DNA from 2 places in the Bacillus sp. MT94 genome. Region 2 is predicted to be linked to the other one. Evidence: riboswitches for the same ligand, from Rfam matches in the RefSeq annotation. Region 2 holds a riboswitch; the other holds the start of a gene.
The links. Region 2 has a riboswitch for S-adenosylmethionine ahead of AC1Q51_RS11855 (YezD family protein). Riboswitches for the same ligand answer to the same signal wherever they lie in the genome.

Region 1 (8,180 bases), on a different contig from region 2:
TGGAGGAGTATATAAAAGAAATCGCGAAATGGTTTCAAAAAGGTATATGTATTACAGTTGATTACGGATACACAAAAGAAGAATGGATGCATCCAGCACACCGTGAAGGAAGTTTGCGAGGTTATTATCAGCATAAGCTAATACGTAACCCACTAGCGCATCCAGGTGAAATGGATCTTACTACTCATATTCATTGGGACGAGCTAAAGGAGATGTTTAGTATGCAAGGAATGAGTGCAGTATGGCATAAGAAACAATCTGAGTTCTTGTTAGCTGCAGGGATATTAGAACAGCTTACGAGCCATCAAGATATGAATCCTTTTTCTGAAACACAAAAACAAAATCGAGCAGTTCGTTCTATGATTTTGAATGGAGGAGTAGGGAGTGCGTTTGATGTTGTTATACATACAAAAGATATGCAACATTTACATTTGGAGCGGTATGTAACAATATAAAAAACAAGACACAGTATATACTGTGTCTTGTTTTTTAATACGACTTATGTAGTATTATATATTTCCTCTCATGATATATATTTATATTAAAGATATGAGATAAAAAATATAGAATACGTTCTTTTTCTTCGATTATTAGTCCCTAACCTAATAATACGCGAACGAGTTGAATTATTGTTTCGTTCTCTACTTTGTAATAAATTTCTAATCCTTTTCTTTCACTAGAAACGATTTTAGCGCTTTTTAATTTTGCTAAATGCTGTGAAATTGTAGATTGTGGCATGTTTAAGCCAGTGTACATTGTAGAAACGTTGCTTGGACCGCGCTCAATTAATCCTTTTACGATACATAAACGAACAGGATGAGCCAGCACTTTTAATAATTCTGCATTACTTTCATATAGTTCTAATTCTTTTTGAAAGGTTTCTAACATGTTCTTTTCCACCTCCGTGTGAGCTATTATACCATACTATACATACCAAAAATTTAAAGAAAAGAAAATAGTTGTTGCAGAAAAAAAGTCCTAAAGTAAAGAAATTGTAAGAAAAGAGACCATGATGTAAATAAAATAGGTAAATTAGCACGTTTTTGTAAAATGACATTTTTGGGTGAAAATTTCGATGCGTTTTAAAAATTGAAAGATATAGATATATTTGTAACACAATTTTATCATGATTTTCTTATTCTTTCAAATGAATATACGAAATTTTTAAAATAATATGACAAAGGAATTATAATGATATATATAGAATATAAAACAGGTTAAAAGAAAAGAAGCTGAATGTAATTCGCTTCTTTATGGTGATAATGAAATATTTGATTACGGCTGATAAATCTTAGGATAATCAAGTCATTAGTCATTTATTCTAAAATTCATCTTTTAGCAACGTTAAAAATCTGTGATTCCATATGTTCTCGTAAAAATCAATTGTCTCTTTTGCGGACATAAAAGGATTATTCAACGTAGAGGTTGTTTTCTGTATCATAAAGTTTTCGTATCCCAGTCCGTGGGCAAACTTAATCGTAGCATCCATACAGTACTCTGTTTGGGCACCACAAAATTCAATGTGATTTACAGATAATTGATCTAAAATTTCTTTTAAGTTTGTTTTATAAAATGAATTAGCATGTGTTTTTCTTACAAAAAAATCTTGTTCTTGAACATCAAGATCGGTATGAATAGCCCAAAGTTCTTTCTCGGGTACTAAATCATCATCACAATGTTGAACAAAAAGGATTGGTTTATTTAATTTTCTGTATGAAGAAATTCTTTTATTTACTTTTGTTAGTAAGTTCTGTAAATCAAATAAATGCTCTCCGCCATAACATACGCCATTTTGTAAATCGATAACGATTAAAATATCTGCACAAGTATCCATTATTTTCCCCCCTTTTTTATTTCTTAATATATCAATTAATCCATTATTTAGAAATAGATGATATACTTTTATTTTTTATGGACTATAAGAAAAATTTCAAATGACTATAACTAAATCGCATAAAAAGAAGATATGAAAACCTATTCTCATATCTTCTTTTTTCTCTATGCATTTACAGGTTCTTCTACATAAGAAAGGGCATTTTCAAAATCGGATATTAAATCGTTAACATTTTCAAGACCGACTGATAACCGAAGTAATGAATTAGAGATTCCTCTTTCATCACGAGCTTCTTGCGACAGTGCTGCATGTGACATTTTTGCTGGATAAGAAAGAATTGACTCTACAGCTCCTAAACTAACTGCAAAAACAGGTAATTTTACTTTTGATAAAAATTGGCGGAGTGCATCTTCTGACTGCAAAGTAAATGATAAGACTGCTCCAGCTGATGTTGCTTGAGATTGTTGAATATCAAATCCGAGATGTGTTTGTAATCCCGGATAATAGACATTTTGTACTTTAGTGTGCTCTTGTAAATAATGTGCAATTTTATTGGCATTTTTAGCTGAATGCTCGAGGCGTACATGTAATGTTTTTAGACCGCGAAGTACGAGAGAACAATCTTGAGGTCCTAAAATAGCACCGAATGCATTTTGTAAAAATCCAAGCTTTTGAGCGAGTTCTGCATCTTTTACTACTGCTAATCCGGCAGTAACATCACTATGCCCAGCAATAAATTTTGTGGCACTATGAAGAACAACATCAGCTCCAAGTTCAAGTGGTTTTTGGAATAGTGGTGTCAAAAATGTATTATCAACAAAAGTAAGAGCCCCAATAGATTTTGCAAGTTTAGAAACCTCGCGAATATCTGTCACCTTTAAAAGTGGATTAGAAGGTGTTTCTACATAAAAGAGCTTTGTATTTGGTTTAATGCTTTGTTTTATTTCTTCTAAATTGGTCATATCAACAAATGTATGTGAAACACCGTAACGGGAGAGTACCTCAGTTATCACTCGGTAAGTTCCTCCGTATACATCTTCTGAAATGAGTACGTGATCACCTTGTGAAAGAAGGAGGAATGCAGTGGAAATCGCTGCAATGCCTGATGCAAAGGCGAATCCCTTTGTTCCACCTTCTAATAAAGCAATGATATCTTCAAGAGCTTCACGAGTTGGATTTCCTGACCTGCTATAGTCATATTTTCCGAACGTATCTACATCAAACTGGTGAAAAGTTGATGTGTTATAGATAGGAACGTTCACAGCTCCTGTTTGCGAGTCATGTTTATATTGGTTGTGTAGTAAGAGTGTATCTATAGAATAACTCATATTCTTACACCTTCTTTTACAAGTTTAATGGCTTGCTTTAAGTCTTGAATTAAATCGTTACTATTTTCAATGCCAACGGAGAATCGAAGAAGACGATTACATACACCGTTTGCTGTTCTAATTTCTTCAGGAATATCAGCATGTGTTTGCGTTGCTGGATAAGTCATTAAACTTTCTACACCACCAAGACTTTCGGCAAATGTAATTAAGGATAAAGATTGTAAGAATGGATTAATCCAAGCTTCATCTTTAAGGCGAAATGAAATCATGCCGCCTCTTCCAGGATAAAATACATCTGTCACCCCGTCTTCATCATTTAAATATGCAACAACTGCTTTCGCATTTTCTTCATGCTGTCTCATGCGAAGCGCTAACGTTTTCATACCGCGAATTAGTAACCATGAGTCAAATGGGCTTAAAACTGCACCTGATGCATTATGATAATGAGCGATTTCTTCACAAAGTTCCTTTCCTTTTGCAACGACAAGTCCGCTTAGTACATCGTTATGTCCCCCTAAATATTTCGTTGCGCTGTGAAGTACAATGTCAGCACCTTCTGTTAATGGTTGCTGTATATAAGGTGTGTAGAATGTGTTGTCTACAATAAGAAGTAGTCCGTGCCTTTTCGCTACAGTTGCGACAGCAGCAATATCAGTAACTTGCATTAATGGATTAGTTGGAGTTTCTATGAAAATAGCCTTCGTTTCAGTTGTGATAGCTTGCTCAATTTGTTTAATAGACTGTGTATTTACGTATCTACATCGAACATTCCACTTTTTTTCATGTTCAGAAAATAATCGATACGTTCCACCGTATAAATCTTCAGATACAATAAGTTCGTCTCCAGAGCGGAATAGAGAAAGGACGAGGAGAACAGCCGCCATCCCTGAACTACAGGCATAACCTTGTTCGCCATATTCTAAGTCTGCGATTGCCTGTTCTAAAAGACCTCGAGTTGGATTGCCAGTTCGTGAATAGTCAAAGCCAGTAGATTTACCAATTCCTTCATGACGATAAGCGGTTGAGAAATAAACTGGTGGATTAACCGTTCCAGTTGTAGTTTCACTGCGATTGCCGATTTGTGCTAGTTTTGTTTCGATTGTTGACATGTGAAAATTCCTCCTTTTTAAATTGAAACATTAAGTGAATATAAAATAAAAAAAGCCTTCTAAGAAGAAGGCTTTCGGTTTGAATAGAGTCTTCTTCTCATCTGTCAAATCTTTCACAATTTGCTGGAATTAGCACCTTATTAACAAAATGTTAATGGTTGCTGAGGCGTCACAGGGCCAGTCCCTCTACCTCTCTAGATAAGAATGTTCGTATGAAATTTTTATTATGTTTTTAACTTTACAACAAAAGATAATTGAATTGCAACTTTATTTTGAAAAATTTTTATTTTTCCGCAAGTGTCATTGACTTTTACTTTTGTGCATGCTAAATTTATTAAAAAATTAACAAACATTGTTAAAAGGGGAACGCATTTCCTTTTAGCTACATAAATAAAATAATAAAGACAACTCTTATTGAGAGCGGTGGAGGGAAAGGCCCTGTGAAACCCGGCAACCTTCAAACGAAATGTTTGAAACGGTGCTAATACCTGCAAAACGAATGTTTTGCATAATAAGAGGAGGAACGATTATGTCCCCCTCTTCAAAGTGAAGAGGGGGTTTTTATATTGATAGAAATGAGGGAGATTCGTGAAATTACTAGATTTATTATCAAAAGGAATTGTAATAGGTGATGGTGCGGTTGGGACGTTATTGCATTCACATGGCTTGCAAAGTAGCTTTGAAGAATTGAATGTATCTGATCCAGACTTAATTATATCGATTCATAAACAATATGTAGCTGCTGGAGCAGATGTAATTCAAACGAATACGTATGGAGCAAATGAGGCGAAATTACGTATGTACGGCTTAGAAAATCAAGTTACAGAAATTAATAGAGCGGCAGTAAAACTGGCGAAAGCATCTGTGACAGATAAAAATGCAATTTTAGGAACAATTGGTGGTATGAAACATATCGGAGCCGTTACAACGACTGATATGGAAAGGGAGTTTATGCTACTTGAACAGGCAGGGGCTTTACTAGAAGAACAGGTTGATGGATTACTATTAGAAACTTTTTACGATGAATTTGAATTACTTCATGCTGTTAAAGTATTGCGTAAGCAAACGAACATTCCAATTGTTGCTCAATTAGCGTTACATGAAGCAGGTACGACTCAAAATGGAAATGATGTCAATGAAATATTAAAGCAACTTATAGATTACGGTGCAAATGTTGTTGGATTAAATTGTCAACTAGGGCCGCTTCATATGACGGAGGCTTTCAAAATGATATCGATTCCGCAAAATGGCTATTTATCAGCATACCCAAATGCAGGTCTCCCGAATTATGTGGAGGGACGTTACGTATATGAGGGAAGCCCAGCTTATTTTGAGGCGATGACGCCGAGATTTATTGAGCAAGGTATTCGGTTATTAGGTGGTTGTTGTGGTACGACTCCAGAACATATTCAAAGTATGAAGCACGCTGTTGCGAATGTTACACCTGTAATAGAAAAAGACACCATTCAAAGGCCGAAAGTTGTTCATACGCATGAGAAACGTTCGAAGGCTCACGTCACTCTAGCAGAGAAAGCGAAAAAACAAACGACAGTTGTAGTGGAATTAGATCCACCGAAAACGTTAGATACACAGCGGTTTTTTGAAGGAGCAAGAGCTTTAAAAAGAGCGGGAGCAGATGCTATTACTCTAGCAGATAATTCATTAGCATCGCCTCGTATTTCTAATATGGCAATGGGTGCGTTATTAACGAAGCATGATATCCCGGTATTGACACATTTAACGTGTAGGGATCATAACGTCATTGGACTACAATCTCATTTGTTAGGTTTATCGGCGTTAGGGATGGAAGAAGTGTTAGCTTTAACTGGTGATCCAGCGCGCGTTGGTGATTTTCCTGGTGCAACTTCTGTATACGATTTGTCCTCTATTGAGCTCATTAAAATGATTAAAGAAATGAACGATGGACGTTCAATTTTAGGGAAATCAATTGGACCGGCGACAAGGTTTTCTGTAGGCGGCGCATTTAATCCTCACGTGAGGCACTTAAAAGCAGCGGTTAAGCGAATGGAACGAAAAATAGATGCTGGAGCGGAATATTTTTTAACTCAGCCAATTTACGATATCGCGTTAATTGAAGAAGTGTATGAAGCGACAAAGCATTTGGAACAACCTATTTTTATTGGAATTATGCCGTTAGTAAGTAAGCGGAATGCAGATTTTCTTCATTTTGAGGTACCGGGTATTACTCTTCCAGAAGAAATAAGAGAGAGAATGGATGGAGACGAAACGAAAGAGGCGGCAATTGAGGAAGGGATTCGCATTTCGCAAGAATTGATCGACGCAGCGATGAAATATTTTAATGGTATTTATCTTATTACACCATTTTTAAAATATGAAATTACAGAACATCTTGTTAAATATGTAAGAGAAAAGCAAGAAGTGAAAGAAGGTATTAATTGATGAAGTGTATAGAAGAAAAATTACAAAATAGCATTTTAATATTAGATGGTGCAATGGGAACAATGATTCAGCAAGAGGATTTAACTGCTGAAGATTTCGGAGGAGAAGAGTACGAGGGCTGTAATGAATATTTAGTAGAAACAAGACCAGACGTTATTTTAAAGATTCATAAAGCTTATATTGAAGCTGGAGCGGATATTATTGAAACAAATACATTTGGGGCAACGAATATTGTACTAAGTGATTATGAGCTGTCTCATTTAGATGAAGAACTAAATGAAAAGGCAGCACTTTTGGCGAAGCAAGCTGTTAAAGAAAGCGGTAAGGAAGTATATGTTGCGGGAGCGATGGGACCAACAACGAAAGCAATTAGTGTTACTGGTGGTGTGACTTTTGAAGAATTGATTGAGGCTTATACAAGGCAGGCACGAGGATTATTAAAAGGAGAAGTTGATGTATTACTCGTTGAGACGAGTCAAGATATGCGTAACGTGAAAGCAGCTTATATTGGAATTCAAGCTGCTTTTGAAGAACTGAAAAAAACGGTTCCTATTATGATTTCAGGAACGATTGAGCCAATGGGAACGACTCTGGCTGGGCAAACAATTGAAGCTTTTTATTTATCAGTAGAACATATGAAACCATTATCTGTTGGGTTAAATTGTGCGACTGGTCCGGAGTTTATGAGGGACCATATTCGTTCACTATCTGATTTATCGGAGTGTTACATTTCTTGTTATCCAAATGCAGGTCTTCCTGATGAAGATGGACATTACCATGAGTCTCCATCTTCTCTCGCTAAAAAGGTGAAGCAATTTGCTGAAGAAGGATGGGTTAATATTATCGGTGGTTGTTGTGGCACGACACCAGAACATATAAAAGCAATGAAAGAAGCACTAGCATCTCTTAAGCCTCGTGACCATCATGAGAGAGAAGGACATGGAATTAGTGGATTAGAGGCACTGCAATATGATGAGTCTATGAGACCGTTATTTGTAGGTGAAAGAACGAATGTTATTGGATCACGTAAATTTAAACGATTAGTAGCAGAAGGGAAATTTGAAGAGGCTGCTGAAGTGGCAAGAGCGCAAGTGAAGAAAAATGCTCATATTATTGATATTTGTATGGCAGATCCTGATCGTGATGAAATAGAAGATATGGAGAAATTTTTGACAGAAGTTACGAAAGTGTTAAAAGTACCGATTATGATTGATTCAACGGATGAAAATGTTATGGCAAGAGCACTTACTTATATTCAAGGAAAAGCTGTTATCAACTCTATTAATTTAGAAGATGGAGAAGAGCGTTTTGAAAAGGTAACACCGCTTCTTCGTAAGTATGGTGCTGCAATTGTAGTTGGTACAATCGATGAAGATGGTATGGCAGTAAGTGCTGAAAGAAAATTAGAAATTGCAAAAAGAAGTTACGAATTATTAACGACGAAATATGGGATACGCCCGTCAGATATTATTTTTGATGCACTTGTGT
Region 2 (7,650 bases):
CAGCTTGAAATAAAGAGGCGATCCATTTTATATCTTGTAATACTTCAGGATCACTACTTCCTCTTGCAACGAGCAGAAGGGTCACTTCAGCCTTCCCTTCCTTTTCAATACCACTTCCGTTATATACTGATTTGATCAGTGTTTCTGATACACCAAACGGATTACCATAAGTCACTTTAACATTCGGATATTGATTCTTGAGCTTTACCAATTCAAATGGAATATCTTTCTTCACATGACCTGCCGCTAATAAAAAAACAGGGATGGAAATAATCTCCGTGGCCCCACGCTTCACACATGTACGAAAACCATCTTCAATAGAAGGATTCGCTAACTCTAAAAAACAAACTTCTTGAATATTCGCTTCTATACGACTCATACACGATGTAATAAATTGAATCGCCTCTTCTTTCGCTGTCTTCAAACGACTTCCATGACATATATATAAGACGGCTTTCATTTTACAACACTCCACTTACTTGATAAGCATTTTCCGTTTGCTTCTCAAACCAATGGATTTTTTCTCTAAAACGGACAACTTCTCCAATTACAATCATGCTCGGATTTTGAATTTGCTCTTTTTTCGCAACATCTACAATTGTTCCTAATGTCCCAACAACTGTACGTTGCATAGACGTCGTCCCCTGCTCAATAATAGCAGCTGGCGTACTTTTATCTTTTCCATGCTTCATAAGTTGCTCACATATGTAGGGCAAATTACTAACCCCCATATATATCGCTAAAGTCTCTACACCTTTCGCTAAACTTTCCCATTTCACTTCTTCTTCAGCACCTTCTTTCCTATGCCCAGTCACAATAGCAAAACTTGCACTTGCATCACGGTGCGTCACTGGAATACCAGCATAAGCAGGTGCAGCTATTCCAGACGAAATACCTGGGACGATTTCAAATGATACACCTTGCTTTGCTAATGCTTCCGCTTCTTCTCCCCCTCTACCAAATACAAATGGATCGCCGCCCTTAAGTCTCGTTACAACTTTCCCTTTTTTCGCATACTTAATAAGAAATGTATTAATTGTTTCTTGCTTCATCGTGTGATAATTCGGGAGTTTCCCGCAATAAATTAAATCCGCATCAGGCTTTGCGTGTGAAAGCAGCTCTTTATTCACAAGGCGATCGTATAAAATAACATCTGCCTTCTCAATACATTTCAACCCTTTAACAGTAATTAAATCTGGATCGCCAGGACCCGCTCCAACAATATAAACCTTCCCCATCATCTCTCCTCATTTCTACTATTAAAATGAAACTTCCATTCGTATATAAGAATGGAAGTTTTTATTTTTTCGTATTACTAATCTCTACTCATGAATAACAAATGCTGCACCTTTTCGAATCTTCTTTTTTTCAAACAAAGAAATCTCTTTTACCTCCGGCAACGGTAAAAAATGTTTTTCAAGCTCAATCTCCGCAAGCTTAAATGCCTGTTCTTCACTTTGAGCAACAACAACAATCGGAACAATATCACTCACTAATACAGCTTCAAATCGATATAAATCCATATTGTCCCCCCTAAGACGCTATGACTTCTTCTAACACGTTATTTAACGCTATTTGTAATGTGTCTACACCAACACGACCTACAAAATCATAAAATGTTTCGGCTGGTAATTTATTCTCTTTGAAATAACTTATAAATGATGCGAGTACATCAGGTAAATCCTCGCCATCTATTTTTCCTTTTAACTTTTGATTGTAGGCACCGCCATCTAACAACGTTCCACCTACATATATCTCAAATGCTTCAACAATTCCCTTTTCCTTCGTTTTCATTTTCACCCCTTGTAACCCAATGTCAGCAATTTGACGTTGACCACATGAATTAGGGCAGCCTACCATATGAATTCGAACTGGAACATCGAGTGCAATTTGTGTATCTAAGTATTCTGCAATTTTTCGTAATCTTTCTTTCGTTTCTACTAGTGCAAGATTACAATATTCAATACCGGTACATGAAACCGCATGACCAATAAATGATTTTGGGCTTGCAGATATCGCTTCAAACAACGGTTCACTAAGTAATCCTTTTACATTTTCCGGAGGAACGTTCGGAATAATGAAATTTTGTGAATTACATGTACGAATTTGTCCATTTCCATATTGCTTTGCGATTCTTGCAATCTCAAACATTTCTTCTGCATGTAAACGACCTACCGGTACATTAAAACCTACATATTTTAACCCCTCTTGTTTTTGGTCTTGAACACCATAAAAATAGCCTGCATTCCATCCTTTGAGTGCACTTTCCCCTTTACTTTGTAAAGGCCTTGTATACTCTATTAGTTTCTCTTTAAATTTCTCTGCTCCCCAGTCCGCAACAAGAAATTTCAAACGGGCTAAATGACGTTTCTCACGATATCCAAAATCACGGAATATAGTAGCAATCGCAATTGCCACTGCCTTCACTTCTTCTGGTAAAACGAACACATCTAATTCATCAGCTAAATATGGACGGGCTGATAATCCTCCGCCTACTTTTATATGAAAACCAACTTTTTTATCACCATCTATTTCTTTCGTAGCAGGTGTAAATGCAACACAGTTAATCTCTGCGTTTGCTGAGTTATAAATATTAGAACTAATAGACATTTTAAATTTACGTGGCAAATTAGAAAACTCTTCATTATGTTGGAAATAGTCATATACCTCTTTCACAATATGTGTCGTATCAAATAGTTCATTTGCATCAATTCCAGCAAGCGGATTACCTGTAATATTCCGCGTTATATCACCACAAGCCCCCGCTGAAGATAATCCAACTCTTGCTAATCTTTTAAAAATATCTGGTATTTGCTGAATTTCTAACCAGTGAAACTGAATCGCCTGTCTCGTAGTAATATCTATTACATCACGTCCATAATCCTCAGCGATAGAAGCAAGTACTTCTGCCTGCGCATTTGTAATAATCCCTGACGGAATATTTACCCGCATCATAAAATAACCAGCTTCTTTTGGACGTTGTAAATACAATCCTGCCCATTTAAAGGCATCCCACTCTTCTTTCGGAATAGATTCAAATCCATTTTCCGCATAGTAAGGAATATCATTAAAAATTTCTAATCCATCTTTTTCTAATTTATTTTTCTCCGTTTGATTTAGTTTTTCATTGTTAGCCCATACTTTTTCATAACTCATTTTTAAATCCCCCTATATAAAGTGAAACTTTAATCAGTAGAGTTTTGTTCATCCCACGCTGATTATTAGCCTTAACCAATCGGGTATTTACGGGCAGCCCGACCCCCACCTAACTTCCTTGCCCCAACCGAACTTTGAGGTAGGAATTTTACTTCCCGGCAAATAGCGGGATAAAACTACGCTCTTGTAAGTACTGCACGATTTGTTCTGCACATTCTTCAATAGAATATTTGTGCGTTTCTACAATTAATTCTGCTTGCTCTGGCTCTTCATAAGGCGAATCAATACCTGTGAAATCCTTAATATCACCTTTTCTTGCCTTTTTATAAAGCCCTTTCGGATCACGTTTCTCACACTCTTCAATCGGACACTTCACAAAAATTTCAATAAATTCATCTGCCGCTAATAAATCTCTTACCTGTTTGCGGTCTACTCGAAATGGTGAAATAAATGCTGTAAGGACAACTGTTCCTTGATCTACAAATAACTTTGCCACTTCGCCAATACGTCTTATATTTTCCATGCGATCACTTTCAGAAAATCCTAAGTCTTTATTTAAACCGTGGCGAATGTTATCCCCATCCAGCACATAATTTCCAATATTCTTTTCAAACAGTTTACGAGCGACCGCATTCGCTACTGTAGATTTACCCGAAGCTGATAAACCAGTAAACCAAATTACAAAACTGTGATGTCCATTCTTCACTCTTCTCTCATCTTTTGAAACCGAAGCTGTATGCCAAGTAATATTCGTATCCATCTCGTTCTCTCCCTATTCTGTTACTACTTCTTTTTTTAAACCTTTAATTAGCACTTCTACTACTTCTTTACGACTAAATGTACTTGGCGGAATCTCACCGTTTCTTAATAATTCTCTTACTTTCGTACCTGATAAAATAACATGATCTTCTTTTCCGTGCGGACATGTTTTTGTTGAAGCCATCGCTTCACATTTCGTGCAGTAAAAACTATGTTCAAAGAATAGTGGTGTAATGCCTAACTCTTCTATCGTAAAATCCGTGAAGATTTCTTGCGCTTCGTATGTTCCGTAATAATCTCCTACTCCGGCATGATCACGTCCTACAATAAAGTGGGTACATCCAAAATTCTTTCTTACTAACGCATGAAATATCGCTTCTCTTGGTCCTGCGTAACGCATTGCAGCAGGAAATACACTTAAAAAGACACGATTTTTCGGATAATAGTTTTGAAGGAGTACTTCATAGCTTTCCATTCTTACATCAGCAGGAATATCATCCGATTTCGTTTCTCCAACGAGTGGATTTAAAAAGAGACCATCTACAATTTCAAGAGCAGATTTTTGAATATACTCATGGGCACGATGTACCGGGTTTCTCGTTTGAAATCCGACTACTGTTTTCCACCCACGTTTTTTAAATTCTTCTCTCGTTTCAATTGGGTCTAAATGATAAGAAGGAAATTGATTATTTTCAAAGCGTTTTGTTAGAATAATAGTTCCTCCAACGTAAACGTTTGGTCGTTCATATAATTTTTTCACTCCTGGATGAGCCTCATCCGTTGTTTTATATACAAGTAACGCTTCTTTTTCTTTATCTGGTACGAAAATATCTTCTATTTGAATAGCACCATATATATTTCCATTGTTGACAAGCTTTACTTCCTCTCCGGTCTTCAGGCTTTCTGCGACTTCTTCTGTTACCGGTAATGTAATTGGTATACTCCACACACTACCATTTGCTAAACGAAGCGTTTCTACGACTGAATCATAATCTTCCTTCCCCAAAAAACCAGTAAGCGGGCTATATCCACCTGTCGCCAATAGTTCTAAATCACTTAAAGCAATGTTGTCTAATTTAATTTCTTTTTCAATTTGTGATATATCATATGTCTCATCTATACGGTTTACTAATTCGTTTACTGTGCTCATTTTCTATATCCCCTCTTAGCTTTATTTCAAGATTCATCTTATTGATAATGAAGACCACATTCGGTTTTCACTTTCCCAGCCCATCTACCATCTCTTGAATCGCCACCATTCCCTACAGGTAAAGTACATTTCTCACACCCAATACTTGGATAGCCAACATCATGCAACGGGTTATACGGCAAGCTATGTTTGTATACATATCGCCAAACTTCTTTCCACGTCCAATGAATGAGTGGACAAACTTTAATAGATTGAAAACGATGATCTTGATTTATAAACTTTGTATGCTTACGTGTTTCTGATTGTTCCCTTCTTAAGCCCGATATCCATGCTTTTTCCACGACTAATGATTTTTCTAAAGGTAAAATTTTTCTAATCTTACAACAAAGATTCGGATTGCTCTCCCACAGTTTTTCACCATGCAACTTCGCCTGTTCATCAAGTGTAAGTTCTGGCTGCTTTTCTATAATATTCAATGAAGGAAATCGTTCCCTCACTCTTTGAATTAATTCATATGTTTCTTGAAAATGAACACTTGTATCCAAAAATACAACTTTAGCAGATGGATTTACTTGGTTTATAAGGTGCAGCAATACCATACCTTCCACCCCAAAGCTACATGCGTAGACGATTTCATCTTTATACTCTTCATAAGCCCAATTTAATACTGATAACGCGCCTTTTGTTTCATCTTCTTCCGAAAACGAAACAACATTTTCTTCCCACGTTTCATACGTCAACATGTTTTTTCCCCCTGTAAAAGCAAAAAGACGGTTTTAACCTAATGAAAATAGGTTAAAACCGCCTCTAGTTTTTCTAGTCAGCGCTTTTCACTTTAAACGTACTTTTTCACTTTTCTCTAACTGAATTACTTTTCCATCTTGCACAACAATTGTAATTGAGCCATATTTCATATCAGCAAGCATCGCTTCAATCTTCTCGGATACTTCATCAAAATGTTCCCGTACACCCACGCGAACAGCCCCCCTTTTTATTCATAAAAAAAATCTTTCCCATTTCGAAAAGACTGTTCGGTAATATATTTTACCTTATCTTTCAAAATGGATTCCATTTTGCTGGATTTAGCACCTTGCTTTCTATAAGCAGGTTGCCGAGCTTCTTCGGGCCAGTTCCCTCCGCTTCTCTTGATAAGCTTTGTATTTGTATTTTATCACAATTCTGATTTTTTTCAATCCTAGTTTTCCGATATATTTTAATTATTTTATTTTACAAAAAAGGAATTGCCCATCCGAACAACTCCTTTTTCTATTTAAACAAGCTCTTTAATACGTATGCGATCGTTCCCAATAATATTTTCATATGTTTCGCGTTCCACAACTACTTGCGATGTTCCGCCTTTTGCAAAGACAACGGCTGGTCTTCGAATCCGATTGTAATTATTCGCCATCGAGTACCCGTAGGCTCCTGTACAGGAAACTGCTAGTAAATCAGCAGAAGCGACTTTCGGTAAATGAATATCCCAAATCAACATATCTCCGCTCTCACAACATTTCCCCGCAATCGAAACGAGTTCCTCATTCTCATCATTCCCTCGATTCGCTAACATTGCTTCATAACGCGCACTATATAAAGCAGGTCTTAAATTATCTGTCATTCCACCATCGACTGATACATATTTCCGAATACCAGGAATATCTTTCACAGATCCAACTGTATAAATTGTTGTCCCAGCATCACCTACAATGCTACGGCCTGGTTCAATCCATATTTCTGGCAATGGATATTCACATACAGTAAATTGTTCTCTCACTGCACTTGTTACAGCTCGCACATATGTCTCAAGAGTTAACGGTGTATCCGACTCTGTGTAGCGTATTCCAAATCCCCCGCCTACATTTAACACTTTTACTACATAGTTTGTTTGCTCTCTCACTTCTTCTAAAAATTGGCGAAGAACTTCAATCGCTCGAACAAAGCCAGCTGTTTCAAATATTTGCGATCCGATATGTGAATGAATCCCTAGCACATTATAATTAGATTTTTGTAAAGCAAATCCAATTGCCTGCATCGCTTGACCGTTTGAAACGCCAAATCCAAATTTCGAATCATCTTGGCCTGTTGTAATATATTCATGTGTGTGCGCCTCTACTCCAGGCGTTACACGAATTAATATGTTCACAAACTTTCCATGTTGCATCGCTAAATCGTGTAAAACTTCTAATTCAAAGAAATTATCTACGACAAAACAACCGATATTCGCCTGAAGAGCCATCACTATCTCTTCTTCTGTTTTATTATTTCCATGAAAATGAATACGTGATGCTGGAAATCCTGCTTGGAGCGCAGTATATAATTCTCCTCCAGAAACAACGTCTAATGACATATTCTCTTCACGAGCTACTCGGCACATCTCCATGCACAAGAACGCCTTGCTTGCATATGCTACTTGATAAGAGAAACCACTTTCTTTAAAAGCACGATGAAATGCTCGGCATTTTCCTCGAATAGACTCTTCATCGTATACATAAAGTGGTGTTCCGTATTGCTTTGCTAGCTGCGTCGTATCGCACCCTCCAATTTCTAAGTGTCCTTGCCCATTAATTCGGCTTGTGCCGTGTAAATAC

Region 1: it holds a riboswitch for S-adenosylmethionine, as region 2 does, so the genes downstream of both, metI (cystathionine gamma-synthase/O-acetylhomoserine thiolyase) here and AC1Q51_RS11855 (YezD family protein) in region 2, are expected to answer to the same signal.

The regions. Positions count from the first base shown of each region.
Region 1 covers NZ_JBXAEZ010000002.1:544,342-552,521, reverse strand. The annotation lists gene AC1Q51_RS08585 (class I SAM-dependent methyltransferase) at 1-455, shown strand, start outside; gene AC1Q51_RS08580 (ArsR/SmtB family transcription factor) at 598-888, opposite strand; gene AC1Q51_RS08575 (cysteine hydrolase family protein) at 1,322-1,834, opposite strand; gene metC (cystathionine beta-lyase) at 1,999-3,162, opposite strand; gene metI (cystathionine gamma-synthase/O-acetylhomoserine thiolyase) at 3,159-4,271, opposite strand; SAM riboswitch class I at 4,366-4,476, opposite strand; SAM riboswitch class I at 4,680-4,789, shown strand; gene AC1Q51_RS08560 (bifunctional homocysteine S-methyltransferase/methylenetetrahydrofolate reductase) at 4,860-6,692, shown strand; gene metH (methionine synthase) at 6,692-8,180, shown strand, end outside.
Region 2 covers NZ_JBXAEZ010000003.1:29,944-37,593, forward strand. The annotation lists gene AC1Q51_RS11820 (sirohydrochlorin chelatase) at 1-460, opposite strand, end outside; gene cobA (uroporphyrinogen-III C-methyltransferase) at 462-1,238, opposite strand; gene AC1Q51_RS11830 (DUF3906 family protein) at 1,323-1,523, opposite strand; gene AC1Q51_RS11835 (nitrite/sulfite reductase) at 1,534-3,156, opposite strand; gene cysC (adenylyl-sulfate kinase) at 3,305-3,916, opposite strand; gene sat (sulfate adenylyltransferase) at 3,929-5,065, opposite strand; gene AC1Q51_RS11850 (phosphoadenylyl-sulfate reductase) at 5,104-5,808, opposite strand; gene AC1Q51_RS11855 (YezD family protein) at 5,896-6,039, opposite strand; SAM riboswitch class I at 6,112-6,220, opposite strand; gene lysA (diaminopimelate decarboxylase) at 6,336-7,650, opposite strand, start outside.